DNA from 2 places in the Janthinobacterium sp. GMG2 genome. Region 2 is predicted to be linked to the other one. Evidence: predicted binding sites of a transcription regulator. Region 2 holds the regulator's gene; the other holds the start of a gene.
What was found. Region 2 encodes sigma-54, which starts transcription at its own class of promoters, with help from an activator protein. Its sites were predicted from a motif close to TGGCANGNAANCTGCTTT; they were not measured.

Region 1 (16,090 bases), on a different contig from region 2:
CCACGCCCGGGTGGCACAGCCAGCTTTTCGCGCTCGATACCAGACGGATCGGCGTGGTGGCGCCGCGGCTGCGGGCCATTTCGCCGACGACGAACGGCGCTTCGGCTTCTTCGGTGACCCAGGGCAGGGCCAGGTCGCCGGCCGCCACTTCATCGGCGTGCGGCAGGTAGACGAACGATGGCAGCAGCGGCAATTCTTCGACCGTGCCCGGCGCCGACAGTTGCGGCACTTTCAGCACGCCGTGGCTCGATTGCTCGCCGTCGCTCTCGACCAGGTTCACATACGACAGGGCGCTGTGGGTGGTGCCCAGGTCGATGCCGATGGCGTAGCGCGCGGTGTTCGGGGTGGCGTTCGTTGTGTCGTTCACAGTTCCACCTCGGCCGGTGCGAGGATGGCGGCGTCGTGCTGCGCGCTCAGTTTCGGCAGGCGCACGCTGGACGCGCGCCAGCCGCGGTGGCTGAGGGTACCCGTGAATGGCGCCGAGCCGACCACGTTGCCCGTCAGGCGCACCTGGGCAGAATCAAAACCTTCCTGCAGGACGATGCGGCTGCCCTCTGCTTCCTGGCGCACGGCGTCGATGGTGAAGTATTCGCGCATGACCTTGGCGCAGCCTTCATGCACGACGCGGGCGGCCGCGCCGATGTCTGCGTCCGCATGGCTGCCCAGGTTTTCCTGGGTGAAGTCGATCAAGCGCGCTTCGCGTTGCAGCAGGGCCAGCAATTGCAAGGCGGCGTCCGGCGTCGCTTCTTTCAAGATGACGGGCGCGGCGGCCGGTGTCGGCACGGGGGCTGGCGCCGGGGCCGCTGGCGCGACGGGAGCAGCCTCGGGCAGGGACAGCTTTTCCACGCGGGCCGCATAGGCTGCATCCGACAGGGTGCTGAAGAAGGCGCCGAAAGCCAGCGGGACACGGCGCCAGAACGATGGGTGGGACGATGAAGTGCTCATAGGGAACTCGTTTCTCTGATCTGTAGGGTGGCGTCGGCGGCGCGCCCGGTGGCGGGGCCGCTTCGCAGGGTAGTGCTTGTGCCGGGCCTGTACGGTCGGCTGTGTTTGCCCGCATGATACCAGCTACCGGGCCGCCGCCAAAGTCGCCGCCCCCGGCACGGCGGGCCTGACGCGTGGATTTTCTTTGTTCCTGCGCAAAGAAACGGTGAATGTTGCGAAGCTTCGACTAAAATCGCGCATTATCTTTTCGCATTGCCTTTATGCCATGTCTACCGACTTTTCCCCCGACTTTTCCATATATCTAGCCAGCAGCACCTACATCGACAGCGACCATCCGGCCGTGCGCGCCAAGGCGGCCGCACTGGCGGCCGGTGCCGTGGGCGACGCCGCCATCGCGGCCCGCTGCTTTGCCTTCGTGCGCGACGAGGTGGCACACAGCTGGGATTACCAGCGCAATCCCGTCACTTGCCGCGCTTCCGACGTCTTGCAGCATGGAACGGGATACTGTTATGCGAAGAGCCATCTGCTGGCCGCGCTGCTGCGCGCCAACGGCATTCCTGCCGGCCTGTGCTACCAGCGCCTGGCCGTCGGCGAAGTGGGGCCGCCGTTTTGCCTGCATTGCTTGAATGCCGTGTATCTGCAGGAGTTTGGCTGGTACCGCATCGATGCGCGCGGCAACAAACCCGGCGTCGATGCCGCCTTTGTGCCGCCACGCGAGCAGCTGGCCTTTCCCGTGCTGGCGCCCGAAGAGCGCGACTTGCCGGAAATCTGGGCGGAACCGCTGCCGCAGGTGGTGGCGTCGCTGACGCAATACGCCACCGTGCACGACGTGGCGGCGCACCTGCCCGATATCACATTGCTGCCGCTGTAAAAATAATCCAGGAAAGAAATCATGAAAAAAGTGTATGTAGGTCTGATCGGCCTGATGTTGCTGGCCGGTTGCGGCGGCAAGGGCGAGAGCGGCGGGCAGTCGAGCGCCGCGCGTCTCGATGGCAAGGAAAAGGGCAGCGAGTTTCTTGCCTATGAACATAATGTCAGCGTCGATACGCACGAGGCGCAAGTGCGGCCCCTGTATGAAAAAGTCGTTGCCGCCTGCAAGGCCGATACGGAAAACGGCTGCCTGCTGCTCGATTCCAGCCTCGACAGCGGGCGCTACGTGCATGCGCGCATCAGCATGCGCGCCAAGCCGGCCGGCATCAAGAAGCTTGTCGCGCTGGTCGCGGCCGAAGGCGACGTCACCAGCCAGGGCACCAAGGTGGAAGACCTGGGCCGCCCCGTGCTCGACAGCAAGAAACGCCTGGAGATGCTCAAGCAATACCAGGCGCAATTGCAAGACCTGGAAAAGCGCTCGGGCACGAATGTCGACGCCCTCATCAAGGTGACCAAGGAACTGGCCACCGTGCAAGTGGAACTGGAGCAGGCGACGGCGGCCGACGCGCTGTTGATGCAGCGCATCGATACGGACTTGCTGAACGTGGCCATCAGTGCGGAAGGCAAGCAATCGTTCTGGACGCCCGTCAAGCGCTCGCTGGGCAATTTCACGGACAACCTGTCGGAAGGCGTGGCCAACGCCATCACGGCCATGGCCTACATCCTGCCGTGGCTGATCGCTTTCGTGTTGCTGTTCCCGCTGGGACGCAAGGGCTGGCGCCGCCTGCGTGGAGCGCCGCGCAAGGATTGATGCCGGGATTGTAGCGTCCGGCGCACCGTTTTACGGCAATTTGAAACCTGGCTGCACAGTCCTTGTGCAGCCAGGTTTTTTTTCGTGCGGCGGGAGCCGCGTGCACCATGGCGGACACCTGCTGGCGCTGGCATGCATTCTGCTTTAACAACATCGTATGCCCAGCTCGACCCCCACGAACCCATCACAGGAGTCCCCATGTCACGACGCATCATCCTGAAAGCGGCCGCCGCCGGCGCACTGGCCCTTGCCACCTCCACTTACATGCAGGCAGCCCTGGCCGCCGATACGATCAAGGTGGGCATTTTGCACTCGCTGTCGGGCACCATGGCCATTTCCGAAACGTCGCTGAAAGACGTGGCCTTGATGACGATCGCCGAGATCAATGCCAAGGGCGGTGTGCTGGGCAAGAAACTGGAAGCCGTCGTCGTCGACCCGGCGTCGAACTGGCCTTTGTTCGCGGAAAAAGCGCGCCAGCTGGTGGCGCAGGATAAAGTGGCTGTCGTGTTTGGCTGCTGGACGTCCGTGTCGCGCAAGTCGGTTTTACCCGTGTTCAAGGAACTCAACAGCCTGCTGTTTTACCCGGTGCAATACGAGGGCGAGGAGCTGGAAAAGAATGTGTTTTACACGGGTGCCGCGCCGAACCAGCAAGCGATCCCGGCAGTGGAGTACCTGATGAGCAAGGATGGCGGCGGCGCCAAGCGCTTCGTGCTGCTGGGCACGGATTACGTGTATCCGCGCACCACCAACAAGATCCTGCGTGCCTTCCTGAAAAGCAAGGGCGTCAAAGATAGCGATATCAGCGAGGTCTACACGCCGTTCGGCCACGCCGACTATCAAACCATCGTCGCCAACATCAAGAAGTTTTCCACGGGCGGCAAGACAGCCGTTATATCCACCATCAATGGCGATTCGAACGTGCCGTTCTACAAGGAGCTGGGCAATGCGGGCTTGAAAGCCACGGACGTGCCTGTCGTCGCGTTTTCCGTGGGCGAGGAAGAGCTGCGCGGCATCGATACCAAGCCATTGCTCGGTCATCTGGCGGCATGGAATTATTTCGAGTCCGTCAAGAACCCCGTGAATACGGCCTTCATCAAGCAGTGGAAGGCTTACGCTGTGGCACAAAAACTGCCGAACGCGGGTTCGGTCGTGACGAACGACCCGATGGAAGCGACCTATGTCGGCATCCACATGTGGGCGCAAGCCGTGGAAAAAGCCAAGTCGACGGACACGGACAAGGTGATCGCCGCCATGGCCGGCCAAAGCGTCAAGGCGCCATCGGGCTTCACCCTGACCATGGATGCCACGAACCACCACCTGCACAAGCCCGTGATGATCGGCGAGATCAAGGCCGATGGGCAATTCAATGTCGTGTGGAAAACCAAGGAACCGATACGTGCACAGCCTTGGAGCCCGTTTATCAAGGGGAATGAGGGTAAGCAGAAGTTATGAGTTAGCAGCAGAAAGGCCGGGGTCAGACCCGACGGGTCTGACCCCAGATTTCGCTTGGGCTGAAGTAACGATGAGAGGTCTTTCCGCATGCGTCTGCTACGTCGTATTTTGTTATTACTTTGCCTGTTGCCGCTGTCTGCGCAGGCAGCCATTTCCCCCAACCTGCTCAAACCGCTATCCGGCGACGACCCCGACGCCAGAGTCGCTGCCGTCGCCCAGATCGCCGCCCTGGCCACGCCCGAGGCTGCCAAGGTGCTGCAAGCGTTGCAAGACGACAGCCTGTATGCAGCGCCCGACGGCAAGGTCTACATCGTCGACGGCGAGCAGGCATATGACCCGGCAAACGGCAAGAGCGTGCCGCTGCCGGACGGTATCGACGGCGTCATGGTCAACAACCGCTTGCGCTCGGCCGTGGCTGGTGCCTTGTCGGGGCTGAAACTGCTGGCGCCAGAGCGGGCCACACGGCTGGCCGCTGCGCAGGCGCTGCAGCAATCCGTCGATCCCGCGCAGCTGCCCCTGATCCACAAGGCGCTGGCGCAAGAGAGCGATGCCGAGATCCAGCAGATATTGCAAGTGCTGATCGCCAGCGCCAATCTGCATGCGCCAGACGCCGCCACGCGCAAGCAGGCTGTGCAGGACCTGGCGGGCAGTAGCGATGCCCGGCTGCTGCCCGTGCTGCAAGCCATGCTGGACAAGGGCGGCGAGCCGGACGAAGCCGTGCAGCTGGCCGCCATCGACACCATGGGCCAGATCAAGGGACGAGTGGCGCGCATGGAATTCGCCGGCAATGTGTTCTACGGCATTTCGCTGGGCAGCGTGCTGCTGTTAGCCGCCTTGGGGCTGGCCATCACCTTCGGCTTGATGGGCATCATCAATATGGCGCATGGCGAATTGCTGATGATAGGCGCTTACACGACGTATCTGTGCCAGCTGTTCTTCCGCACCTATCTGCCTGGCCTGCAGGATGCCTACCTGCTGGCCGCCTTGCCGGCCGCCTTTCTCGTCGCGGGACTGGTGGGCGTGACGCTCGAGCGCACGGTGATTCGCTGGCTGTATGGGCGGCCGCTGGAAACCCTGCTGGCCACCTGGGGCATCAGCCTGATCCTCATGCAGACGGTGCGCACGATCTTCGGCGCGCAAAACGTGGAAGTGGCCAATCCCGCCTGGATGTCGGGCGGCGTGACGGTGCTGGGCGGCCTCGTGCTGCCGTACAACCGGCTGGCCATCATCGTCTTCGCCGTCCTTGTCGTGATGGCCGTGTGGCTGATCCTCAACAAGACACGGCTGGGCCTGTTCGTGCGGGCCGTGACGCAAAACCGCCGGATGGCCGATTGCGTGGGCGTGGCCACGGGCAAGGTCGACATGCTGACTTTCGGCCTCGGTTCCGGCATCGCCGGGCTCGGCGGCGTGGCCCTGTCGCAGCTGGGCAATGTGGGGCCGGACCTGGGCCAAAGCTACATCGTCGATTCCTTCATGGTGGTGGTGCTCGGCGGCGTGGGCCAGCTGGCCGGCACCGTCATCGCTGCGCTGGGGCTGGGCGAAGTGAACAAATTCCTCGAACCGGTGGCGGGCGCCGTGCTGGCGAAGATCGCCATTCTCGTGTTCATCATCATTTTCATCCAGCGCCGGCCGCAGGGCCTGTTTGCCATGAAGGGACGCAGCGTCGAATGACTACCTCCTATCAATCCAAGCAGGGCCTGTTCACGCGGCCCGTCTGGCTGGCGATTGCCGCATGCACGCTGCTGGCGGCGCTATTGCCGACTTTTAATCTGGCGTTTGCCGAAGGCCATGCCTTGCACGTGTCCGCTTACACGGTGGCGCTGGTGGGCAAGTTCATGTGCTACGCGCTGGCCGCGCTGGCGCTGGACCTCGTCTGGGGCTACACGGGCATCCTGTCCCTGGGCCACGGCGTGTTCTTTGCCTTGGGCGCGTATGCGCACGGCATGTATCTGATGCGAGCCATCGGCGAGCAGGGCCAGTACCACAGCAGCTTGCCCGATTTCATGGTCTTTCTCGACTGGAAAACCTACCCGTGGTACTGGGCCTTCACGGAACATTTCTGGTACTGCATGGCCCTCGTCGTGCTGGTGCCGGGCGTGCTGGCGTTTGTCTTCGGTTATTTTGCCTTCCGCTCGCGCATCAAGGGCGTGTATTTTTCCATTATCACGCAGGCGATGACGTATGCCTTCATGCTCTTGTTCTTCCGCAATGACACCGGCTTTGGCGGCAACAACGGTTTCACGGATTTCAAGACCATCCTTGGCCATGACATCACGGCGCCCGCTACCCGGGCCGTGCTGTTCCTGCTGACCCTGGCCTTCCTGCTGGCGGCCTTGATCGGCGCGCGTGCCATCGTCCGCTCGAAACTGGGCAGGGTGCTGCAGGGCGTGCGCGACAGCGAGGCGCGCTTGATGTTCCTTGGCTACAACCCGCTGTGGTTCAAGCTGTTCGTCTGGACCTTGTCGGCCGTGCTGTGCGGTATCGCCGGCGCCCTGTACGTGCCGCAGGTGGGCATCATCAACCCGTCCGAAATGTCGCCGGCGAACTCCATCGAGATGGTCGTGTGGGTGGCCGTCGGCGGACGCGGTACCCTGATCGGTCCCATCCTGGGCGCCTTCACCGTCAACGGCTTGAAAAGCTGGTTCACGGCCGCCTTGCCGGAACTGTGGCTGTTCGCGCTGGGCTTGCTGTTCATCGTCGTCACCCTGTTCATGCAGCAAGGCATGCTCGGTGTGTTGAACAAGCTCAAACGCAAGAAAACGGCCGTCGTGGCAGAGGAGGCCGCATGAGTATCCGCATGTTGCCCGGCATGGCCGGCACAGAGACGGGCGCCAGCTATTCGCGCGTGAAAGGCGAGGGCGTCGATACGACGCATGGTGCCATTTTGTATCTGGAAGAAATCAGCGTGTCGTTCGACGGCTTCAAGGCCATCAACAAGCTCAGTCTCGACATTTCCGTGGGCGAATTGCGCTGCATCATCGGCCCTAACGGCGCGGGCAAGACGACGATGATGGATGTGATCACCGGCAAGACGCGACCCACGTCCGGCACGGCCTGGTTTGGCCAGACCATGAATCTGGCGACGATGACGGAAGCGCAGATTGCCCACGCGGGTATCGGCCGCAAGTTCCAGCGTCCCACCGTGTTCGAGCAGCACACGGTGTTCGACAACCTGGAACTGGCGATGAAGATGGACAAGCGCGTGGCGCCCACCCTGTTTGCCCGTTTGACATCCGAGCAGGCAGGCAAGATCGAAGCGATTTTGCGCTTGATTCGCCTCAACGGCCAGGAAGCGCGGCCAGCCGGCTTGCTGTCGCACGGGCAAAAGCAGTGGCTGGAAATTGGCATGCTGCTGATGCAGGAGCCGCAGCTGATTCTATTGGACGAACCGGTGGCCGGCATGTCCGATGCCGAAACGGCGCGCACGGCGGAATTGCTCAATGAATTGCGCGGCAAGCATTCGATCATGGTGGTCGAGCACGACATGGGTTTTGTGACTGACATTGCCCAGCAAGGCATCGTCACCGTGCTGCATGAGGGTGCCGTGCTGGCGCAGGGCCGCATGGACGAAGTGCAAGCCGACGAGCGCGTGATCGAAGTCTATCTGGGAAGGTGAACACATATGCTGGAAGTTGAGCAATTGAATCAATACTATGGCTCCTCGCACACCTTGCGCGGCATCAATCTGTCGGCGCGCAAGGGCGAATGCCTGGCCTTGCTGGGGCGCAATGGCGTGGGCAAGACGACCTTGCTCAAATGCCTGATGGGCGTGCTGCCCGTGGCGCAGGGCAAGGTGGTCTTCCAGGGGCGCGACATCACGAAACTGACGCCGCATGCGCGGGCCAAGCTGGGCATTGCCTACGTGCCGCAGGGGCGCGACATCTTTGCGCGCCTGACGGTCGAGGAAAACTTGCTGATGGGCATGGCGGTGAAGCGGGGCAAACAAGCGTCGCGCATCGATCCCCACGTGTATGAGCTGTTTCCAGTGCTCAAAGAGATGCTGCAGCGGCGCGGCGGAGATTTGTCCGGCGGGCAACAGCAGCAACTGGCCATCGCCCGCGCCCTGCTGGCCGAGCCGCAGCTGATCATCTTTGACGAGCCGACGGAAGGCATACAGCCCTCCGTCATCAAGGATATCGGCAGGGTCATTTCCTTGCTGAAACAACGTGGCGACATGGCCATCCTGCTGTGCGAACAGTATTTCGATTTTGCCCGCGAGCTGGCCGATGAATTCATCGTCCTGTCGCGCGGCAGTGTCGTCGCCAGCGGCAAGGCGGAACAGATGGATGGCGAGGACGTGAAGCGGCACCTGGCCGTGTGACAGCTAGCTAAGGTGGGATTCTCCATTAATATTCATTAAAAGAGCAATCTTGTTATGGATGATTGGAAGGGGGTAGCGGAATTTCAAAATAAAATTCATTTAATTTCCCCGATGCATTACTATAAAAGCACGGCTAACATGGCCCTATTTATAGCGAGATACATTTGAATCCTATACAAATTGACGCGGCGGAACTGCTTTCTTTATTCCAAACAGTTCTTTGGCCAGCAGTTATCACCAAAAACATTGATCCGAAAGCTGAAGACCGTTTTCACTACGATCAACAAAATAACCGCTATCTGAATGGCAACTGGAGTGGCACACCCGTTCAGGTCTCTGCAGGCAGTGCATTTGGTATTCACTTTGTTGAAAAAAAGAAATTGGTTTATGCTGGGGACTATCAGGGATTCGAAGCATGTGAGCCGGCCAACGGACGTAATAAGCTCATTTTGACAAATGTTCAGTGTTATGAAGTTGTGGACTGGGAGGATGCCAGCGACGCGCAAAGTGCGTTGCGGGCAATCCTGAAGCAGGACGGTGCTGTTACCTATTCCTATTATATAAGGTCGAGTGATGATGCCGGACAGGGTGGGCCATGTTTCCGTATGGCGGAAGTCAAAGTAAGGCTGCAGCAAAGTGCTTTCAGGAAAGCTGTTTTTGCTAAAAATAACTTCAAGTGTGTGGTTACCCATTGCAGTGTTGACGCGCTTCTGGAAGCAGCCCATCTGCCTGGCAAAAGCTGGCAAGATGGCGATAACGGTGCAGATGACGGTATTCCTCTCCGGGCCGATTTGCACAGGGCACTCGATGCACATCTCATTATGCTGAATACGAACCATCAACTGATATATGTCGATCCATGCCTTCAAAATGAATATGGCCAGTATATTGTGAAGGCCAATTAAGAACTCCTAACAAAACGTCGCCTAGAGAAACAAACGGCCCCGAAGCTGGTCAAACCCACCTGACATCGTTTTCGGGAGCCGTTCACATGGCCAAAGCACTTCTTCCTGATGACCTGTGGGCGCTGATCCAGCCTTTATTGCCAGTACATCATCCTTCGCCAAAGGGAGGACGCCCTCGCATTGACGACCGCGCCGCCTTGACCGGCATCCTGTTTGTCCTCAAGACAGGCTTGCCTTGGGAATATCTTCCTCGTGAACTGGGCTGTGGCAGCGGCATGAGTTGCTGGCGGCGCCTGCATGCATGGCAACAGGCTGGCGTGTGGCAACGCATCCATGAAGCCATGCTGCAGCACTTGCGGGAATACGACCAGATTCAATGGGAACGCGCCAGTGTCGACTCGGCCAGCGTGCCATCCTCCCCCTAGGCGGACAGCATACCGGCCCCAATCCCACCGACCGCGGCAAGCTCGGTTGCAAGCACCATCTGCTCGTCGACCAACGCGGACTGCCTCTGGTGGCGAGCATATCGGGGGCTCAGGTACATGATTCCCGGATGCTGATCCCGCTGCTCGAAGCCGTCCCGTCAGTGGCAGGCCTGGCGGGCCGGCCACGCAAACGTCCGGCCAAACTGCACGCCGACAAGGCCTATGCATCACGTGCCCATCGGGCCAGGCTACGTAGCAGAGGGATTGCACCGCGCATTGCTCGATACGGCATCGAATCGCGCGAGCGCCTAGGCAAATGGCGCTGGGTTGTCGAACGCACACTCGGTTGGCTTCACCGTTTCCGCCGGCTGCGTATCCGCTACGAGCGCCGAGCCGATATCCACCAGGCATTCCTCTCGCTTGCCTGCATACTCATCTGCTGGCGATATATTCGGAGGTTCTGTTAGGCGCTCTAAAGATCGAATTTTGCCATAACATGGACGTACTCCTTGCACCGGTCGCAACGAACGGGGGTAAGGAGTACATTTACCCTGCACCTATTATCACATGGGGATATTGGAACTTTAAGGTTGGGCAGGTGTATCAGTCTAAGAAATATAAGGAAACAATTTTCACACCAGCTGCAGCCAGCCCAGCACGGCGCCGGCCGCCAGTAGCCACAGCAAATGGATCTTCGTGCGCCAGATGATGAGGCCGGTCACGATGGATAGGCTCCACAAGGGCCAATCCGTGCGGATGTCATGGTTGGCGCCGCCCAGAATCATGCCCGTGGAAATCAGCAGGGCGACGACGATGGGTGCCATGCCTTGCTTGAACGCGCGCACGGGGCGCAGGTCGCGGTTGCGGTAGCCCCATTGGGCCGCCACGTAGGTGAGGGTCGTGCTGGGCAGCATGATGCCCACCATGGTGATGAACACGCCCAGGTAGGCGGCCGTGTAGCTGCCCGCGTTCATGCCCACGTTCCAGCCCATCAGGGCGACGAACAGCACGTTTGGCCCGGGCGCGGCCTGGGCGATGGCGATCGACTCGTTGAATTGCGCCTGGGTCAGCCAGCCATGCTGTTCGACGAGGAAGCGGTGCATTTCGGAGGTGGTCGAAATGGCGCCGCCGATCGACATCAGCGACAGCATCAGGTAGTGGCCGAACAGGTTCAGCCAGTCGCCCGCGCTCAATACCAGTTGCAAGGGCGGATTCATGGGGACAGCTTTCGATAGGTGAGCAGGCAGCCGATGCCGCCCAGGCCCAGCAGGATGTACAGCAGGGGCCAGCGCAAGATCGCCACCATCAGCACACCGAGCACGGTGATGGACAAGGTGAGCCACAGGGGCAGCGGATGCTTGGCCAGCGCGGTCGCCAGTTTCACGCCCGTGGCGGCGATCATGCCGGCCGAGACGGCCGCCATGCCGCGCAAGGCGCCCGCCATCTGCGGATTGTCGCCAAAGCGCGTGTACAGCACGCCCAGCACGAGCACGATGACGAGAGGCGCGGCCAGCATGCCGGCCAGCGCCGTCAGCGCGCCTTTCAAGCCGAAATAGCGCCCGCCCACCATCAGGGACAGGTTGACGACATTCGGCCCGGGCATGATTTGCGCCACGGCCCAGTCTTCGAGGAATTCCTCCTGCGTCAGCCAGCGCTTGCGCTCGACCATCTCGCGCTGGATCACGGCCAGCACGCCGCCAAAGCCCTGCAGGGCCAGCCAGGTGAACGAGAAGAACAGGTCGGCAAGCGAAGCTGGTTGCGGACGGGGCAGGTCGGGCGGAAGCGTGGAAGGTGCGGGCATGGCTGATTATCGCCGTGCCTGCTTCGCCTTGTCCATGCTTATGTCCATACATAGTTGCTGGCGTGGCTTATAACACCTAACAAAACCGTAGCGAGCGGAAGTAAGGCTCGGCGCCCCCGTTGGCTTGAGAAGCGCAACTGTACGAAGTACGGGGCCGCCGAGGCAGTGAGCATCGCAGACCGCAAATTACGACGCGCAGTAGGTTTTGATAGGTGTTCTCAGCCCCCGCCGATGCCGGCGATAACCACGCCCGTGCCGCCGCACATGGGGCAGGGCTGGCCATCGGCCTTGGCGCCCCGGCCCTGGCAATGCGTGCAGACGTTTTCACCGGTTCCGGGAGTGCCGGGAGGGGCGATGTCGCCGGGATTTTTGGCTGGTTCGGGTGTTGTATTCATGTCGTGTCTCCTCGTCCATGCAGCGCGAACGCCGCGTGATGGCAGCCAGTCCATACTAGGCTGGCGACAGGCGCTGCGTTTGATCTGCCTTAGACGTGCGGCCTTGTGTATCAGAAAAAAACTGCATGGGAATAACTGGCTGGCATTGACATCGCGCGTTTTTCGGCAATACTTTCGCTGTCACTCTTCCTCGCTGCCATCCCGGCGCCGTTCTCCGCCGCCATGTCCCGCCATGTCTACCTTCCGCAGGAGTCATTCATCATGCTGAGTTCCCAAGAAACCTTGCACATGCCCGTCAAACCCGTGGCGCTGCATGCCCGCGTCGACCAGAAGATGTGCGATATCGTCAACCTGGGCATCGCCGTGCAGGCAGCCTTCAGCACCTTGTGCGCGCTGGAATACCTGAAGTCATACAATATCGCCCCCGAGCTGATCGAGCGCGTGCTGCTGCATCCGGAGCAGCGCCGCCAGACCGTGCATTGAGTATCCGCATTGCAACTGTGTTGCCGGCAGCGTTAGCTCGGTGTTGTCGGATTGATCATTACGGCTCAGTTATGCACAAATGATGGGTTAACGAAATTGCTGAAATAATTTTCCTGTGATTATGTGTGAGTTTCCAAGTGCTTGATTTTAATGGATTTTATTTTTGCTGTTTGATTGAGCAGTTTATTGAAAGCCGCACGGGCTGTGGCTTTGAGGGCTGTCAATAGGGCCTTATCCACAAAGATATCCACAGTCCGTGTGGATATCTGAAAAAGCGCTTAACAATCCGCCACTTAGGAAATTGGGGCCGCCCGGCACATGCGATGGGCCGGCAGGATGGGCCAAAATGGGGCATGCCACAAGCCTGTATGCCTATCCAGTGCTCTGGTTTTATGGCTGAAAGTAGCGGCCGTGTTCAGGGCGTGCCGCCGGCCGGCGCCGCTGGCGTGTTGCCGCACTGGGCCAGGGCTGCGGCGAGCTCGGCGACTTGTTGCTCCGCTTCGCGCAAGGTGGCGTAGGTGCGCAGCGAGGCGATCACGGTGGTGAACAACTTGCGCGTGGTCAGGTCGGTCTTGCACCAGAAATCGTTGATGTCGTAGTCGATGATGATGCGGTGCTCGAGCGCCTGGCCGGGCTGGCCCGTGCGCAGGATGATGCGCACGGCGCTGTTGTGCAGATCTTCGCGGATCTGGCGCGCCACTTGCAGCCCGGCATCCTGGGTTTCCATGATCACATCGAGCAGCACCACGGCGATATCGGATGTGCTGCGCAGCAAGGCCAGCGCCTCGGCGCCCGAATACGCGTGCAAAAAGCTCAGCCTTCGTCCCTGGAAGCTGGCCTGGCTGAGGGCGAATTTGGTCACCACGTGCACGTCGACATCGTCATCGACGATCAGCACGCGCCATGGCGCCGCGGTGGCAGGCTCTGCCGCCGCGTCTGCCCGTTCCAGCGGTTCGTCGACCAGCCAGTCCGGTTCGTCCGCCCCCTTGGCGGCACTATCGCTATCCATGTTCATGCGTTTATCCACCGTTGATCGTGCTCGCTACTCCACACTATGCCAGTCTACGGGGTTTGTCAAAACAATGCTGTTCAAGCAAGACGGCCTGGCGCCAGGATTGCTTATGCACAGCAAAATATATTTTCATGGTGGTGAAGTAACTTTGCTCCAGCGCAAAATCGTGATTGCAAGTCATTGATTTCATTGGGGTAAAAAATTGCCTGTGAAATCAGCAAATTGTTGAAACCCGCATCAATACTGGTGTTGCGGCTTGTCAAGAGGGGCTTATCAACAACTTTATCCACAGTTGCTGTGGATATCTAAAAAAGCCGTGCAAAAACCGGGGCTTAGCGCCCGTTCGTGAGGCAGGGTCGTAGCATTCATGCGGCAAGTCCAAGCCCGCTCAGTTGGGCGAAAGCATGCAGGAAGCGCTGCTTCGCTTCGGCCGGACCCATGGCTTCGATTATACCGGGCAAGGGGGCGATGCCGTCAAGGTAAGCCCAGCGCTCGGCGGAGTGCGGCATCAGGTCGCGCTTTTCCGTGGCCAGCGCGATCAGGTCGGCCCGCTTGATGGGCGCGTAATCGGAGAAATCCAGCCCATACGTGGCGGCGATGATGGCGCTGACCTTGTCTTCCAGCACGGCAAACTCCGGCAGCAATACTTTCAAGGGCTTCACCATGTCGCCCAGATAGGCTTCGGCCGCGTCGTGCAGCAGGGCGGCCAGGCGCAGGGGTGGCGGCACCAGTTCGGCGACGATCAGGCTGTGCTGGGCGACCGAGTAAAACACCTGCGTCTGTCCATTGAAGCGGCACTGGTAGGCGAGGCCGTGGGCGATGTCCTCGATGGCGACCTTGTCGATATGCGGGCGCAAGGGATAAAAACGGTTGCCTGAATAAGTGGAAACGTAGTCGGTGGTAATCATTGCCATGGCATGGTGCTCGGAACGCTCAAGAGGCTTTATCGTACACCCGATGGCATGGGCTTGCCCCGGCTGCCGTGCGCAAGTCCAAGCTATGCATCTTGGCAAATCCTTTAATTTATTTCATATCATGCAATGCTCTTTCTGAAATACACTGTAGCAATCTTGTTTTTCTGAAACTTCACAGGGGCAGGGCAATGACGGCGCAACCTTCGGCAAGACCTTCGTATATCTATCAGGGCGGTTCGGTGATGATGCACTCGCCGCTGCAATTGAAACAGTCGGAAATGTACGGCTATTTCGTCAAGGGCGACCTGGCCAAATTGCAGGCCACCGTGAATACCACCTTGAACCAGGTGGCGGGCAGCACGATGACCCTGAAAGCCCTGTCGCCGTATGTGATGCTGACGTTTACGCGCGTCAACCATGCAGACTCCGCCAACCCCGTCGACCAGGCCAAGGGCTGGATCACGGAAGTCGATATCGTCACCTGGATCATGGTCGGCCAGATGGATGAGCAGGGCAAGCTTGCGCATATCTATTGGTACCCGTGCCATATTTTCGTCGATGATGCGATGGCCCTGATCAACGGGCGCGAGCTGTTCGGCTATCCGAAATACCTGTGCGAATATGAAATTCCTGCCGCCGGCAGCGAGCCGCTGCGCTGTTCCGTCGCGGCCAAGGGCTTCCAGCATTTTTCGCCGGAAACGAAACTGGCGCTGCACCCGCTGCTGGAAGTCAACGCCACCGTGCAGACGGGGCCGCACAAACCCGTCAACAGTTTCCTGGAGCTCATCGAGCAGGCGTTCCAGATTTTCCTCTCCATCCCCGATTTCTTCGACATGGACCAGGCCGGCTGGGCCGATATTCTGTCCTTGCTGCGCAATCCGCGCATCGACCAGATTTTCCTCAAGCAATTCCCCGACAGCGCGGGCGTGAAAGCCGTGTACCAGGCCCTGGTGGCCGCGCCGGCCGAGATCAACCGCCTGCACAGCGCGCGCCTGCTCGGTTATGAATACGAATGCACCTTGCATGCGTTTGACAGCTTCCCGCTGGACCAGACCCTGGGCTTGCAGCTGGGACCGCAAACGGCGATTTTACCGTTCAATGTGAACTTCGATTTCACGGCCATGCCGGGCGAGGAGCTGGTCGACAATTCCCGCATCGCGCCGGAAAAGATCGCCATCCTCGGCGGCGGCGTGGCGGCCATGACCACCGCGTATTACTTGACGAACCAGCCGGGCTGGCAAAACCGGCACACCATCACCGTCTACCAGCTGGGCTGGCGCCTTGGCGGCAAGGGCGCCAGCGGGCGCAATGCGCAAGCGGGCCAGCGCATCGAGGAACACGGCTTGCACATCTGGTTCGGCTTCTACGCGAACGCCTTCAAGATGATCAAGGAAGCGTATGCGAGCCTGGAGCGTCCGCCCGGCGCGCCGCTGGCCACCTGGCGCGACGCCTTCAAGCAGCACGATTACGTGGCCCTGTCGGAAGACGTCAAGGGGCAGTGGCGCAACTGGTCCATCGTCTTTCCCACCTTGCCGGGCGAGCCGGGCGAGGGTGGCGAAGACATCACGCTGTGGCAGATGGCCATCGCCATGGTGGGCTGGATCGAGCAGTGGATACGCCAGATCCGGCAAGTGGCGGACGCCGACGCGCGCATCGTGCGCGCCAGTGCGTCGCAAGGCGAAGGCGTGTGGCCGGGCTGGCTGCGCCGCCTGGCCGATGAAGTGGTGGGGCAGGCCGATGAACTGGGGCTCGACGT
Region 2 (16,090 bases):
CGCTGACCTTGGAAAAGGAACAGAAGCTGACCTTCGTGCACCCGTTCGACGACCCGGACGTGATCGCCGGCCAGGGCACGATCGGCATGGAAATCCTGCGCCAGCACGCCGGCCCCATCCACGCCATCTTCGCGCCCATCGGCGGCGGCGGCCTGATCGCCGGCATTGCCGCCTACGTGAAACAGATTCGCCCCGACATCAAGATCATCGGCGTGCAAAGCGTCGATTCGAACGCCATGGCCCGCTCGCTGAAGGCCGGCGAACGCGTCACCCTGAACGACGTGGGCCTGTTTGCCGACGGCACGGCCGTGCGCCTGGCCGGCGAGGAAACCTTCCGTCTCGTGCAGGCGTATGTCGATGAAATCATCACGGTCGACACGGACGCCATCTGCGCCGCCATCAAGGATGTGTTTACGGATACGCGCAGCATTCTGGAGCCGTCCGGCGCGCTGGCCATCGCCGGTGCCAAGGCCTATGTGGAACGGGCCAGCCTCACCAAGCACCCCGTCAACAATGAAACCCTGGTCACCATCGCCAGCGGCGCGAACATGAATTTCGACCGGCTGCGTTTTGTGGCGGAACGGGCTGAACTGGGCGAATTCCGCGAAGCCGTGTTTGCCGTCACCATGCGCGAACAGCGGGGCAGCTTCAAGCGTTTCTGCTCGCTCATCGGCGCGCGCAACGTGACGGAATTCAATTACCGCATCAGCGATGAAAAAGCCGCGCACGTATTCGTCGGCATCCAAATTGCCGACCGGCATGAGTCGAGCGTGCTGGCGAAGACCTTCGAGGAGCACGAATTCAAGACCCTGGACCTGACCCACGACGAACTGGCCAAGTCGCACATCCGCCACTTGGTGGGCGGCAAGAGCCGGCTGGCCCAGGACGAGTTGCTGTACCGCTTCGAATTCCCCGAGCGCCCCGGTGCGCTGATGCGTTTCCTCGACAGCATGGCGCCGAACTGGAATATTTCCCTGTGCCATTACCGCAGCCAGGGCGGCGACGTGGGCCGCATCCTGATCGGCCTGCAAGTGCCGCCCGATGAGATGGGCGAATTTGCCCGCTTCCTCGATACCCTCGGGTACCGTTACTGGGATGAGAGCAGCAATCCTGTGTACAAACTGTTCCTTGGGTAATAGCAGGGTCAGTCGCTTCGCGATCGGAATGCGCCCCACCGGGGCGCATTCCCCCGTTGGGTCTGACCCCTGTCCTTGCCGTTGGGCTGAAATAGGCTACCATGCATCCTTGACTGAATTCACGCCACACGACCATGACCACCACCAACGATCTCGCCGAACAATCTCCCCTGGGCAAAAGCTCCGCCTACCGCACCGATTACGCGCCGGAATTGCTGTTTCCGATTCCACGCCAGGGCAAGCGCGACGAGCTGGAACTGCGCGGCACTCTGCCCTTCTTCGGCCTCGATATCTGGAATGCGTATGAACTGTCGTGGCTGAACCAGCGCGGCAAGCCGCAGGTGGCCATCGCCAAGGTCAGCGCGCCGGCCGATTCGCCGAACATCATCGAGTCGAAATCGTTCAAGCTGTACCTGAACTCGTTCAACCAGACCAAGCTGGACAACCCCGAAGCGCTGCTGGCCCTGCTCAAGCAGGATTTGTCGAACGGCTTCGGCGCGCCCGTGCAAGTGGAACTGACCTTGCAGGAAGATTTCGGCAAACTGAAAATGGGCGAATTCAACGGCGTGCTGCTCGACCGCCTGGACCTGGAAATCACGCAATACACGCCTTCGCCGCTGCTGCTGAAAGCCGCCCTGGATGAAGCGCCGGTGGAAGAAAAACTCGTCTCGCACTTGCTCAAATCAAATTGCCTGGTAACGGGCCAGCCCGACTGGGGCAGCGTGCAGATCGACTATGCGGGGCCGCAGATCGACCAGGAAAGCCTGTTGCGCTACCTGATCGGTTTCCGCGAGCACAATGAATTCCACGAGCAATGCGTGGAGCGCATCTTTGTCGATATCTTGCGTCAGTGCAAGCCGCAAAAACTGTCCGTGTATGCGCGCTATACGCGCCGCGGCGGCCTCGATATCAATCCATGGCGCAGCAATTTCAGCACGGGTACGATGCCGGGCAATCTGCGCAATGCGCGCCAGTAACACCGCGCAACACCGCAAAACCATGCCAACAGGAATGTTGGCTGTGTTTTAAAACAACGTTGCAGTAGTGCCGCAGAGCATGTCATAGACGCTGAAAAATCGGAAAATCGGCATTCGGCGGCGGAAAAACCGGCGCGCGCCGTGTTTTTAATCAAGAAATAGCCGATACACGCCGATGTTATTTTTTTGCTAAAATGATGGCCACGTGGGCTGTAGCGCCCACTGCGCCCGCAGCGGGCGTATACTGTTGAGAATTGGCGTTACAGGCCGCCGAAACAGGCCTATAATTCGGCTCGCAAGCCCTCTGCGCATTGCACCATTTCATTGAGTGTCATGACTAATCTTAGCAAAATACTATCCCTCGAAAACGTCCTGCTGGACCTGGAAGTCTCCAGTAAAAAGCGCGCCTTCGAGCAAGCCGGCCTGATCTTCGAAAACAATTACGGCATCGCCCGCTCTACCGTTTCGGACAATCTGTTTGCCCGCGAACGCCTGGGCTCGACTGGTCTGGGCCATGGCGTGGCCGTGCCGCATGGCAGAGTCAAGGGCAGTAAAACCTTGAAATCGCCGCTGGGCGCCTTCGTGCGCCTGGCCGAGCCGATTCCGTTCGAATCGCCCGATGGCAAGCCCGTCAATCTGCTGTTTTTCCTGCTGATTCCTGATCATGTCACTCAGCAACATCTGGAAATCCTGTCGGAAATCGCCGAAATGTTTTCCGACGATGCCTTCCGTACGGCGCTGGCCACGGATCCGGAACCGAAATCCGTGCATTCGCGCATCGTCAATTGGCAACCCAGTCTGCAAGCGGCGGGTTAAACTTCAGGTATTCCTCCACTCCTGAAGAAGACTGCCATGTTGCAAACGCCGCTGACGATACAACGCCTGTACGACGATAATCGTGAAAGTCTGCAACTGGGCTGGTTCGCCGGCTTCCCCGGCGGCGAGCGCCTGATCTCGGGCGACGTCTCGTCGGCCGCCGACCAGGTGGGCCACTTGAACCTGATCCATCCGGGCCGCATCCAGGTCTTCGGCCACCAGGAAATCAATTACTACCAGCGCCTGAAGGTCAATACGCGCACCCACGTGATCGGCGAGCTGATCGCCGGCGGTCCGCCCGCGCTGATCATCGCGCAAGGGCTGGAAACGCCGCCCGACATTCTCGCCATTTGCGACGAGCAAAACATTCCCCTGTTCTCCACCCCGCTGCCGGCCGCGCAAGTGATCGACTTCCTGCGCGTCTACCTGTCCAAAAAACTGGCGCAGCGCATCATCATGCATGGCGTGTTCATGGACGTGCTGGGCGTGGGCGTGCTGATCACCGGCGATTCGGGCCTGGGCAAGAGCGAGCTGGGGCTGGAACTGATTTCGCGCAGCCACGGCCTGGTGGCAGACGACGCCGTCGAATTCTCGCGCATCGCGCCGAACATGATCGAAGGGCGCTGCCCGCCCCTGCTGCAAAACCTGCTCGAAGTGCGGGGCCTGGGCTTACTCGACATCAAGGCCATCTTTGGCGAAACGGCCGTGCGCCGCAAGATGCGCTTGAAACTGATCGTGCATCTCGTGCGCCGCAACGCGCTGGAAGAAGAAGTCGAGCGCCTGCCTTTCCTGTTCCCGACGGAAGACGTGCTGGGCCTGCCCGTGCGCAAGGTCGTCATCCCCGTCGCCGCCGGCCGCAACATCGCCGTGCTGCTGGAAGCGGCCGTACGCAATACCATTTTGCAACTGCGCGGCATCGATACCTTGCAGGAGTTCATGGAGCGGCAACGACTCGCCATGAGTGGCGATTAATGTTGCCAAGGAGTTCGCCCTTGCAAGGGCGAACCGTTACGCAGGCACGCAGCAGTGCTGCGTGAATTCCCTGCGGCACCAACGACTCGCCATGAGTGGCGATTAATGTTGCCAAGGAGTTCGCCCTTGCAAGGGCGAACCGTTACGCAGGCACGCAGCAGTGCTGCGTGAATTCCCTGCTGCACCAACGACTCGCCATGAGTGGCGATTAATGTTGCCAAGGAGTTCGCCCTTGCAAGGGCGAACCGTTACACAGCCACGCAGCAGTGCTGCGTGAATTCCCTGCTGCACCAACGACTCGCAATGAGCGGGGATTAGCAATGTAGGTCGGATTAGCGGGGCCGCCGAGGCGGGGCAAGGCCCCGCGTAATCCGACAACATGGTTGACGTGTGCAGCAAAGAAATACCACAGTCCAAATTGCAATAATTTGTAAAGATAATTGCCTTGGAGCAGAGTGCCGATCTTTATTGTATGATCGGGCTATGCATATCGTCCTTATCACCGGAATATCCGGCTCCGGTAAATCCGTCGCGCTCAATGTGCTGGAAGATACCGGCTATTATTGTGTCGACAACCTGCCACCGGCCTTGCTGCCCAGCCTGGTGCAAACCCTGCTCGACGAAGGTACACCGCAACTGGCCGTCGCCGTCGATGCGCGCAGCGCCGAGTCGCTCGTCAGCCTGCCGCACAATGTGGCGCTGCTGCGCGACCAGGGGCACGACGTCAAGGTCATGTTTTTGACGGCCACCACGCATTCGCTGGTGGCGCGCTTCTCGGAAACGCGGCGCAGCCATCCGCTGTCGCACGAATTGCGTCCGAATCAGAATCCGGCCAGCCGCCGCACCCTGATCGAGTGCATCTCGGAAGAGCGCGAACGCCTGTCGGCCATCGAACAGCTGGGCCACGTGATCGACACGTCCGAACTGAGCGCCAACAAATTGCGTGCCTGGATCAAGGATATGATCGCTTCCGAACGCGCACCGCTGACCCTGTTCTTCGAATCGTTCGCCTTCAAGCTGGGCGTGCCGCTGGACGCCGATTTCGTCTTCGACGTGCGGGCCTTGCCTAACCCGTATTACGACCTGGCGCTGCGCCCACTCGATGGCCGCGACGCGCCCGTGATCGCCTTCCTCGACGCGCAGCCGAGCGCGCTGGAACTGCTGGCCGACATCCGCGCCTTCATCGAGAAATGGCTGCCGTCATTCAAGTCCGACAACCGTAGCTACCTGACGGTGGCCCTCGGTTGCACGGGCGGCCAGCACCGCTCCGTGTACATGGCGGAACGGCTGGCGCAATACTTCGGCCCCAACGAGCGCGTCGTACTGCGCCACCGCGAACGCTCCTAGTTAATTCAGGTGGCGCAGCGGATGCGCTGACGCCGGCCAGACCGGTGCGAAAAAGCGCGCCACCATGGCAGCGTCGACCTCGTCCAGGCTGGCAGGATTCCAGCGCGGCGCATTGTCCTTGTCGACCACCAGCGCGCGCACGCCTTCGAGCACTTCGCCATGCTCGAAATTGTGGCGCACCACCGTGCGCTCCAGACGCAGACAATCGGCCACGCCCAAGTGAGCCCCGCGCTGCAGCAATTCCAGAGTTACCGACATCATCAAAGGCGAGCGCAGGCGCATGGCCGCCAGCGCCTTGCTGGCGAACGCGCTGTCGTCCTGCGCCAGCGAGGCCATGATGGCCGCCACGGAACCCGCGCCGAAGTGACGGTCCAGCGCCGCGCGCGCCGCCGCCAGCGAGGAGATACCCGCCTCGGCCTGGAACGGCGCCGCCAGCGCCTTGATGGCCACCGGCAAGGCCTCGCCCGGCGTTGACTCGAACAGGGCCAGCAGCGCCCCCATCTGCGCCTCGGGCAGGTAGACATCGGCCAGGTCCGTGTACAGGGCGTCGGCCGCGCTGATCGTCAAGCCCGTCAAGCCCAGGTACAGGCCCAGCTGGCCGGCCAGGCGGGACAGGAAATAGCTGCCGCCCACATCGGGGAACAAGCCAATATTGACTTCCGGCATGGCCATGCGCGTGCGGCCCGTGACGATGCGCAGGCGGTTGCCGGGCCCGGCTTGCGCCACGCCCATGCCGCCGCCCATCACCACGCCATCCATCACGGCGATATACGGTTTCGGATAGAAATGGATCACATGATTTAACGCGTATTCTTCCGTAAAGAAATCTTCCAGCAAGGCGCTGCCGCCTTGCGGTGTGGCCAGGCCCGCATCGTAGAAGAAACGGATGTCGCCGCCGGCGCACAGTGCTTTCTCGCTGCTCGATCGGATCACGACGGCGTCCACCTGCGGATCGTCGCGCCAGGCCAGCAGGGCCGCGCTCAGGGCGCGCACCATCTCCAGCGACAGGGAATTCAAGGCTTTCGGACGGTCGAGCACGATATGGCCCGTGCGGTTGCGGATGGAAGTCTGGACGAAGTCGCTCATGGCAGGCGTGAAAAAAGTAAAAGTACAAACATTCTAGCGCCTGCGCGGGGAACATTGTGTTCAAAAGGTAGGGGCGCAAAAAAGGGCGCAATGTGCGCCCTTAGTTGATCACAACTGCTGGAAGCGGGTGGCCTTAAACGGCGACGACGGCGTCTTCCTCGGAGTTGTCTGGCAGATGCTTGATCGCCTCTTTACCGTGCCCTTGCACTTTGGTTTTGTATTTCATCACTTGCCTATCGAGCTTGTCGATCAGGGCATCGATCGCGGCATACAGGTCTTGTGCCAGGCTTTCCACATAGACGGTTTTGCCACTTAAACGCAGGTTGACTTCGGCCTTTTGACGTTTTTCTTTCTCTTTGAGGTTATCCACGGTCAGAATCACGGCGATATCGATAACTTGATCGAAATGACGTTTCACGCGTTCCAGCTTCGTTTGTACGTATTCACGGATGGCTGGTGTCACTTCGAGATGATGTCCGCTGATGGTGAGATTCATACACACTCCTAAAGATGATCGGGTTCGTGCGGTCCATCCTATCCGGCCCGCAGAGGAACCGAAAAAAACTTACAAACACTTACGCAGGCTCACTGGCGGAATTTTCAACGCTTCCCGGTATTTGGCAACAGTACGTCGCGCAATCACCATGCCTTGTTCCCCCAGCATGTCCGCAATCTTACTGTCGGATAAAGGATTTTTAGGGTCTTCTGCTCCTGTCAGTTGCACGATCAATGCCCGTATCGCCGTCGATGACGCTTCGCCCCCCGCTTCGGTGGCGACGTGGCTACCAAAGAAATATTTCAACTCGAACATGCCGTGCGGGGTCAGCATGTACTTTTGAGTTGTTACCCGCGAGATAGTACTCTCGTGTAAACCCAGTGTATCAGCTATTTCACGGAGCACAAGGGGGCGCATGGCAACGGCCCCGTGCGAGAAAAAGTTCTTTTGTCTTTCTACTATTGCCTGTGCCACGCGCAGGATCGTGTCGAAACGCTGGCGCATATTCTTGATCAGCCACTTGGCTTCCTGCAACTGTGCGCCCATGGCGCCCTCGCCCTTGCCCTGCTTGAGCAGGTTGGCGTACATGGCGTTGACGCGCAGGCGCGGCATGACGTCATTGTTCAGGGTCACTTGCCAGCCATTGCGCGCGCGCTTGACGACGACGTCGGGCACCACGTAATCGGACACGTCCGAGGCGAACACGGCGCCCGGATGCGGATTGCACTGGCGAATCACCGTCTGTGCTTCGCGCAAGTCTTCATCGTCGCAATCGAGGGCTTTTTTCAGCTTGTTGAAATCGCGCTGGGCAAACCAGGCCAGGTGCTTTTCCACGATGACGAGCGCCATGCGCCGCGTCACCATGGCGATGTGCGGCAAGCGCTTGATCTGCAGCGCCAGGCATTCGGACGCATTGCGCGCGCCCACGCCGGGCGGATCGAAACTTTGCAGCAGCGACAAGGCCGTACGCATCTCGTCGGCGTCGATTTCCAGCTCTTCCGGCAGGCGCGCCAGGATGTCGTCGAGCGACTCTTCCAGGTAGCCATTGTCGTCGAGCGCGTCGATGATCAGCTCGACCAGCGCGCGGTCGCGCAATTCAAGCACCGTCACGCGCATCTGCTCCATCAGGTGTTCGCGCAGGGTGCAGTGATGGGCCTCGAGTTGCGGGCGGGAATCTTCGTCGTCGGGCGCCTTGCCCCGGCTCGCCTCGCTCCAGTCGCTGTCGCCGCCATCCGCCGCGGCCGGACCCTCGCCCGCCTCGCCGTCAAAGGTTTCCGCTTCGGCTGGCGCCGCGGGCGCCTCCTGGCCTGGCGGCTGGGGCGGCGCTTCGGCCGGCGCCGCCGTGGAACTCAAGGCCCCGTCCGACAGCAGGCGCAGCGAACGGTCGAGCGGATCGTCGAGGCGCTCGAGCAGGGGATTGTCCGTCAGCAGTTGCTCGAGTTCCTGGTGCAATTCCAGGGTCGACAATTGCAACAGGCGTATCGATTGCTGCAACTGCGGCGTCAGTGCCAGGTGCTGCGAAGTGCGCAGCTGCAATGATTGTTTCATTGGCTTACATGCGGAAGTGTTCGCCCAGATAGACCCGGCGTACCGACTCGTTCGCGATGATGTCGTCGGGGCGTCCCGACGCCAGTACCGAGCCCTGGTTGATGATGTAGGCACGGTCGCAAATACCCAGCGTCTCGCGCACATTATGATCGGTGATCAGCACGCCGATATTGCGCTCCTTCAAGAAGCGCACGATGCGCTGGATCTCGATCACGGCGATCGGATCGACGCCGGCGAACGGTTCATCGAGCAGCACGAAACGGGGATCCGTGGCCAGCGCGCGGGCGATTTCCACGCGGCGGCGCTCGCCGCCCGACAGGGACAGGGCCTGGTTCTCGCGCAGCTTTTCAATCTGCAAATCGGCCAGCAGCTTATCCAGGCGCTCCTCGATCTCGGCCTTCTTCAAAGGACGGCCTTCGACGGTCTGGATTTCCAGCACGGCGCGGATATTGTCTTCCACCGTCAGCTTGCGGAAGACGGACGCTTCCTGCGGCAGATAGGACAGGCCCATCTGCGCGCGGCGGTGGATCGGCAGGCTGGAAATGTCCACGCCGCTGATGTCGATGCTGCCGCCGTCCGACGGCACCAGGCCGACGATCATGTAGAACGAGGTGGTCTTGCCGGCGCCGTTCGGGCCCAGCAAACCCACCACTTCGCCGCATTCGACTTGCAGCGAGACATCATGCACGACTTGCCGCTTGCCATAGGTTTTTTGCAGACCGCGAACGATCAGGGTGCTGCCGCAACGAGTATTGTCCATTATTTCTTTCCTGGCGCAGGCGTGGCCGGCGCTTTCTCCGCTTCCGGCGCCTTGGTCTTCGGCTGGATCACCATGCGCACGCTGCCGCCATCGGAGGTGCTGGTGCCGCTGTCGGAATTTTCCATCTTGAATACTTCCTTGCGGCTGTCATACGAGATGAAGGCGCCATTGGCCACGTCCGTCACTTTCGTGCCTTCCAGGCGCGTCAGCTTGGCCTTGGAAAACAGTTTCACCACTTCCGTCTTGTTGTCGTATTCCACGCGCTCCGCTTCGCCTTCGACCCACAGGTCGCCCGCGCCATCGCGCTTCTGGCGGAACGTGGCCAGCTTGCCGGGATCGGCCCAGAAGGTGATGAACTGATAGCCTTGCGGGTCTTCCGTGATCAATGCCCGGCCCGCCTTCATGGTCAGGGTGCCCTTGACCAGCACGACGTCGCCCGTCAGGGTACGCACCTGCTTGACGTCATCGACGTGGCCGCTGCGTGCCGTGATGACGGCTTCCTTCTCGGAATCGGCTTTCTCGGCATGCGCCACGCCCATGATGGCCAGCGAAAATACGGTCAACAGCAAGATGTTCTTCATAGTATGGTTTCCTTGTTTCATTCTGTCATTTTGCCGCCGCGGCAGGGCGCGGTTTCGGCGGGAGGACCATGCGCAGCGCATTCTGCACTTCCACCACGCCCGTGGCGTTATTGGCTTTCATGCCGATGCCATTGAGGCGCGAGGTGCCCGTCAGGATATCGACAGGCACGTCCGTTTCCATTCTTTCCTCGTCCGGAAACACCGTCAGCGCTTCCGTCCTGACCGTCAGGTTCTGCGCCTTCGGACTGGCCGCGCGGTCGATCACGACCTTGCGGTGCAGTTGCAGCCTGGTATTGTCCTGGTCGATATGCGCCAGTTCCGCATTCATGTTCAACGGCGGCATGCCGGGCGTGAGCTTGCGCACGAAGGGCTGGTCGATATCGGACGAATCGTCGGCCGGATAATGCGTGAGCTTGGTGCCCGACACGATATAGCTGGGCTTACCCGTCAAATCCATGCGCACCAGGCTGAAATTGGTGATGAAATAATCGGGCTCATCCAGATGCTTGCTGGCCTTGATGTCCTGGCTGTTCTTGTTCATCACTTCGAGCAGCCAAAAGCTGGCCAGCGCGACAACAACCGCACCCAGCAGGGTAAAAATCGTGCGCCAGCGATGGGCGCCTCCTGGCTTACGCATAGGGTTTCACTCTTTCCAATATCACTGGCGGCAAGGTGCGCCTCACTCCAGGAACGGCGCCATGACGCGCGCATAGTTGTCCTGGGCGCGCAGCAGGAATTCGCAGATCTCGCGCACCGCGCCGCGGCCGCCGCCGGCCTGCGTCACATGGTGCGCCAGGTCCTGCGCTTCCGGACGCCCGCCCGGCACGCTGACGGCAAAACCGACGCGTTTCAGGATGGGCGCATCGATGACATCGTCGCCGATATAGCCGCATTGCTCTTCCGTCAAGCCCGTCAGCGCCAGCAGTTCGCGAAATGGCGTCAGCTTGTCGTGACCGCCCTGGTGCACATGGGTAATGCCCAGGTCTTGCGCGCGGCGTGCCGTAATGGACGAGCGGCGCGCGCTGATGATGGCCGTCTGCACGCCCGATTCCTGCAGCAGCTTGATGCCCAGGCCATCATACACATTAAACGTTTTCATCATCTCGCCATCGGGGCCGAAATGCAGGCTGCCGTCGGTGAGCACGCCATCGACGTCAAAGATCATCAGTTTGACCTTGGCCGCGCGCGCCAGGTTGTCCGCCACGCTGTCCATCAGATCACCTTCGCTTGCGTCAGGTCATGGATATGCAGCGCGCCCACCAGCTTGCCGTCGGCATCGACGACCAGCATCTGGTTGATGCGGAACTGCTCCATCACGGCCACGGCATCGACGGCCAGGCGTTCGGGCGCGATGCTGCGCGGCTGCGCATGCATGACGTCGCGGATCGCCACTTGCGTGAAATCCTGCACGCGCTCGAACATGCGGCGCAAGTCGCCATCCGTAAACACGCCCACGGGGCGGTTGTCCGCGTCGACGATGGCCGTCATGCCCATGCCCTTCTTCGTCATTTCTTCCAGCGCCTGCAGCAGGGATGCCTCTACCGGCACTTTCGGCACCCTTTCGCCGCTGCGCATGACGTCATGCACATGCGTGAGCAGGCGGCGACCCAGGGCGCCGCCCGGGTGCGAGCGGGCGAAATCTTCTTCCTTGAAGCCGCGCAAGTCGAGCAAGGCCACGGCGATCGCGTCGCCCAGGGCCAGGGTGACGGTGGTGCTGGCCGTCGGCGCCAGGTTCAGTGGGCAGGCTTCTTTCTCAACAGAAATATCCAGGTGCACATCGGCCAGCTGGGCCAGGCTGGAATTCGGTTTGCCCGTCATGGAAATCAGTACGCCGCCCATGCGCTTGACGACAGGCATGATGGCCATCAGTTCGGACGACTCGCCCGAGTACGATATGGCAATAAAAGCATCGTCCGAGGTGACCATGCCCAGGTCGCCATGGGCCGCTTCGGCCGGATGCACGAACAGGGCCGGCGTGCCGGTGGAAGCGAGGGTGGCGGCAATCTTGCGCGCGATATGGCCGGACTTGCCGATGCCGGAGACGACGACTCTTCCTTTGCATTGCAGCAACAGCGCCACGGCGCGGCCCACGCTGTCGTCCGTGGCAAGGCGCGCGTGCAGCGCAACGATGGCGTCGGACTCGATCTGCAAGGTGGTGCGGGCCAGCGCGACAGCGCGCTCAGTCGTCGCTTGCATGTCAATTCGATCAAAAGCTTTCAGCATTGTTTTTTCATGGGTTACACTCATGCCCAAAGTATAAACGAATTAGGAAAGCAAAAAACTTGCCAGTCACAACAAACAACGATTTCCATTGACCGTACCGGGCAACCCATGTTTTCCTCGCTTGAACTGACCCTGATGTTACTCGGCAGCGCCGTGCTGGGCGTGGTCGCTTTCAGAATGTTGCATTTGCCGCCCATGCTGGGCTACCTGGCCGTTGGCATCGTCATCGGCCCCCATGCGCTGGGCCTGGCGGCCGAAAACGAGGCCAGCCATACCTTGGCCGAGTTCGGCGTCGTCTTCCTGATGTTTTCCATCGGGCTCGAGTTTTCTCTACCCAAGTTCCTCGCCATGCGGCGCATCGTCTTCGGCCTTGGCATGGCGCAGGTGGTCACCACCATCATCGCCACCGTCGTCTTCGGCTGGTTCGTCGGGCGCTACCTGTCCGCCTACATCCACCTGAGCTGGCAAGCCGCGTTCGCCCTGGGCGGCGCGCTGGCCATGTCGTCGACAGCCATCGTCTCGAAAATGCTCACGGAGCGGCTCGAGCTCGAAAGCGAACACGGGCGCAAGATCATCGGCATTTTGCTGTTCCAGGATCTGGCCGTCGTGCCGTTGCTGATCCTGATTCCCGCCCTCACGCGCGATTCGGACAACCTGGCCGAAACCCTGGCCTGGGCCGGCGGCAAGGCCCTGGTCGTACTAATCTTGCTGCTGTTCATCGGCCAGAAGATGGTGCGCGGCTGGCTGACCATCGTTGCCAAGCGCCGCTCGCAAGAATTGTTCATGCTCAACCTGCTCTTGATTACCCTGGGCGCGGCGTGGATCACGGAACGGGCCGGGCTGTCGCTGGCCCTGGGCGCATTTGTTGCCGGCATGCTCATTTCCGAAACGGAATTCAAGCACCAGGTGGAAGAGGATATCAAGCCCTTCCGCGACGTGCTGCTGGGCCTGTTCTTCATCACGGTCGGCATGCTGCTCAACATCCGCGTGGTGCTCGACAACTGGTGGCTCGTCTTGCTGCTGCTGTGCGGCCCCGTGCTGCTGAAATTCGCGCTGATCGCGGGCCTGGCCCGGCTGTTCGGGTCCAGCAACGGCGTGGCCTTGCGCACGGGATTGGGACTGGCGCAGGCGGGAGAGTTCGGCTTCGTGCTGCTGAACCTCGCTGGCGGCATCAAGCTGATGGACCCGTTCGTCGTGCAGGTCGTGCTGGCCTCGATGGTGCTGTCGATGCTGGTGGCGCCTTTCCTCATCGCCAAGTCGGACGCCATCGTCATGAAACTGGCGGCCAACGACTGGATGATGCAGTCGCTGGCGCTGACCAGGATCGCCACCCGCACCATGGCGTCACAAAAACACGTTCTGATCGCCGGCTTCGGGCGCAGCGGGCAAAGCCTGGCCATCCTGCTGGCGGAAGAAAAAATCGAATACCACGCGCTGGACCTGGATCCGGAACGGGTGCAGGAAGCGCAGCTGGCCGGCGCCAACGTCTCGTATGGCGATGCGGGCCGGCGCGAAAGCCTGGTGGCGGCCGGCATCTACCGGGCCAGCGCCGTCGTGATCACGTATGCCAACACGCCCTCGGCACTGAAATTATTGCATCTGCTGAACGAAATGGCGCCGACCTTGCCCGTCATCGTGCGCAGCCACGACGATACCGACCTCGACCAGTTGAAGAAGGCGGGCGCGGCCGAAGTGGTGCCGGAATTGATGGAAGGCAGCCTGATGCTCGCTTCGCATGCCTTGATCATGATGGGCGTGCCCTTGCGCCGCGTGGTGCACCGGGTGCAGGCGGCGCGCGAGGAGCGCTATGCCTCGCTGCGCGGCTATTTCCACGGTTCCAGCGACGCGGGCGACGATGCCGAGCTGGAACGCCTGCATACGGTCACCGTCAGCGAGGACGCGCATTGCGTGGGACTGCCCTTGAGTGCGGTCGACGTGGCCGGCTGCGGCGCGTTTGTGACGGCTATCCGCCGCGGCCGCGGCCGCCTAGAAGTTACCCCCGAGACGCAGCTGGCCAGCGGCGACGTGGTGGTGCTGCGCGGCACGGCCGACGCCGTGGCCAAAGCCGAGACCTTGCTGTTGAAATAATCAATCGCGCTGCGCTTTCCAGCTGACGACCTTGTTACGGCCATCGGACTTGGCCTGGTACAGGGCCTGGTCCGCGTGCGCCACCAGTTGCTGCGCCACCGTTTCGATCGGCAGCAGCGCCGCGTCCCTTTCCAGGCTGGCCACGCCGATCGACACGCTGACCCACGCCTGCGCGCTGCCCGGCAAGTCGAACATGGTGCCGGCGATACTGGCGCGGATGCGTTCGGCCACGAAGGTCGCGCTGTCGAGGTCGGCATCGATCAGCAGCACGACAAACTCCTCGCCGCCGAAGCGGCCCAGCGCATCGGAGCGGCGCAATTCCGTACGGATGCGCGTAGCCACTTCGCGCAGCACTTCATCGCCGCCCTGGTGGCCATGCGTGTCATTGACCAGTTTAAAATGGTCGATATCGATATACATGCATGAGATGCAATAATTCTGGCGCCGAGCGCGGGCGATTTCTTCCAGCAGGCGGCGGTCGATATAGCGCCGGTTGTAGACGCCCGTCAGGGAATCGGTCAAGCCGATGTATTTGAGCATTTCATTGCTGATCACGTTTTCCAGGCAAATGGCGATGATGGATGCCATGTGCTTGACGAAATCCGTGCCCAGCGCGGGCGTAAAGCGCGTCACGTCGCTGCTGGCCAGGTTCAGGCTGCCAATCAGGCGCTTGTTGCGCAGCAAGGGCACCAGCGCCACGCTGCGCAGCGCGTCGATCTGCGGAAAACGCGGGCCATGCACGGCAGAGTCGAAGACACCAAGCAGCGGCGATGGCGGCAAGGCCGCTTCGCCCTCGGCCACGGGCTTTGGTGCGGCAAAGCCCAGCTCCGCCACGGCATGTACGAACAGCAACTGCGGGAAGGCGCTGAAATCGACACCGAGCTTTTCCATCACCAGCACGATATCGTCATCCTCGTCGAGCAGGCTCAGAGTGACGCCGTCGAGGTCGGAAATCACGGGCAAGGTGCGGAAGATGGTGCCAATCAATTCAGGAAACGTGGACGCGCTGACGATTTCCAGGTCGAACGCCTGGTGGCGGCACATGATGTCATGGTTGCGCTCGGCCTGTTCCAGCAGGAAAGCCATGCGCGCGCGCAAGGCCTGGTTTTCGGCTTCGAGGCTGGCAATGCGCGGGTCCGGCGGTATTGCTTGATTCATAGAAACCTTAAACCCTTGTGTGCGGGCGCCATGCTTAAAATGCCAGTTCGAAACCGATGTCCTGCCCCACCACGATACGCTCATCGCCGCCTTCGGTGACGATGGCGTTCATGCCGAAGCAGATGGCGCCGTCGAGCTCGGGCTTGGCGCGATAGCCATGCATGACGTCGAGCGGGTCCGGTCCGGGCACGCCCGTGGCCTGGTCCACCGACGGAATCGGGCAGCGCGAACACGGCTTGACGGGTTTTAGCACCGTCGCGCCGAATTGCAGGAAGTCGGCGTAGTCTTCCTCGAAGGCGCCGATATCGTCGATGACGAGGTTGGGGCGGAAGCGGTTCATCGGCAGCGCGTCACGGCCGGCCGCGCGCAGCTTGTCATTCACGTCGGCTAGCGAGGCATTGCCCGCGATCAGCACCGGATAACCATCGGCAAACATGGTCTCGGCGGCAATGCCGTCCGTCCATGTGGTGCTGGTGGCGCGCACCACGTCCGGGTGAAAGCGCGCCAGGCGGCACGGCACGCCGATGGCGTTGGAAAACCAGGTGGCCGTGACGTCGTCGCAATCGTAGGCGCGCACGCAATCGTCCCACACTTGCACGTCGAGCATGGGCGAGTGTTGCGGATGCGGCAATCCCAGCTCGATTTCCAGGCGCAGCATGCCCGGCGCGCGCAATTCCAGGGTGGTGGCCTTGATGGACGGCACGATCAGCGCCATGCGCGGATGTTCGCGCTGGGTCAGGAAGCGGCCCTGCTCATCGACCACCATCCATTCGCGGTCGAACACGTGCTCGCTCATCAGCCCTGAACGCGTCAGGACCGCCTCGCGCAAATGGATGCCGGCGCACGATTTGATGGGATACAGAATGATGTCGGACAGGATGGCCATGAACCGGAGACAGTGT

Region 1: the regulator sigma-54 is predicted to act here: its motif matches at 2,755-2,772, upstream of urtA (urea ABC transporter substrate-binding protein).

What each region holds. Positions count from the first base shown of each region.
Region 1 is NZ_JAXAWA010000002.1:40,349-56,438, forward strand. Features, by position in the region: gene SKZ59_RS06170 (Hsp70 family protein) at 1-367, opposite strand, end outside; gene SKZ59_RS06175 (DUF2760 domain-containing protein) at 364-945, opposite strand; gene SKZ59_RS06180 (transglutaminase family protein) at 1,211-1,816, shown strand; gene SKZ59_RS06185 (DUF4349 domain-containing protein) at 1,838-2,626, shown strand; gene urtA (urea ABC transporter substrate-binding protein) at 2,825-4,078, shown strand; gene urtB (urea ABC transporter permease subunit UrtB) at 4,166-5,749, shown strand; gene urtC (urea ABC transporter permease subunit UrtC) at 5,746-6,867, shown strand; gene urtD (urea ABC transporter ATP-binding protein UrtD) at 6,864-7,694, shown strand; gene urtE (urea ABC transporter ATP-binding subunit UrtE) at 7,701-8,399, shown strand; gene SKZ59_RS06215 (HNH endonuclease signature motif containing protein) at 8,564-9,304, shown strand; one part of gene SKZ59_RS06220 (IS5 family transposase) at 9,391-9,726, shown strand; one part of gene SKZ59_RS06220 (IS5 family transposase) at 9,729-10,196, shown strand; gene SKZ59_RS06225 (chromate transporter) at 10,362-10,946, opposite strand; gene SKZ59_RS06230 (chromate transporter) at 10,943-11,530, opposite strand; gene SKZ59_RS06235 (hypothetical protein) at 11,749-11,925, opposite strand; gene SKZ59_RS06240 (hypothetical protein) at 12,187-12,408, shown strand; gene SKZ59_RS06245 (two-component system response regulator) at 12,824-13,423, opposite strand; gene SKZ59_RS06250 (phosphohydrolase) at 13,786-14,334, opposite strand; gene SKZ59_RS06255 (NAD(P)-binding protein) at 14,523-16,090, shown strand, end outside.
Region 2 is NZ_JAXAWA010000003.1:604,001-620,090, reverse strand. Features, by position in the region: gene ilvA (threonine ammonia-lyase, biosynthetic) at 1-1,136, shown strand, start outside; gene queF (NADPH-dependent 7-cyano-7-deazaguanine reductase QueF) at 1,271-2,113, shown strand; gene SKZ59_RS14890 (PTS sugar transporter subunit IIA) at 2,447-2,929, shown strand; gene hprK (HPr(Ser) kinase/phosphatase) at 2,966-3,901, shown strand; gene rapZ (RNase adapter RapZ) at 4,385-5,248, shown strand; gene SKZ59_RS14875 (enoyl-CoA hydratase/isomerase family protein) at 5,249-6,334, opposite strand; gene hpf (ribosome hibernation-promoting factor, HPF/YfiA family) at 6,468-6,830, opposite strand; gene SKZ59_RS14865 (RNA polymerase factor sigma-54) at 6,900-8,378, opposite strand; gene lptB (LPS export ABC transporter ATP-binding protein) at 8,383-9,138, opposite strand; gene lptA (lipopolysaccharide transport periplasmic protein LptA) at 9,138-9,719, opposite strand; gene lptC (LPS export ABC transporter periplasmic protein LptC) at 9,745-10,356, opposite strand; gene SKZ59_RS14845 (KdsC family phosphatase) at 10,399-10,932, opposite strand; gene SKZ59_RS14840 (KpsF/GutQ family sugar-phosphate isomerase) at 10,932-11,966, opposite strand; gene SKZ59_RS14835 (monovalent cation:proton antiporter family protein) at 12,051-14,030, shown strand; gene SKZ59_RS14830 (sensor domain-containing diguanylate cyclase) at 14,031-15,188, opposite strand; gene SKZ59_RS14825 (MOSC domain-containing protein) at 15,223-16,074, opposite strand.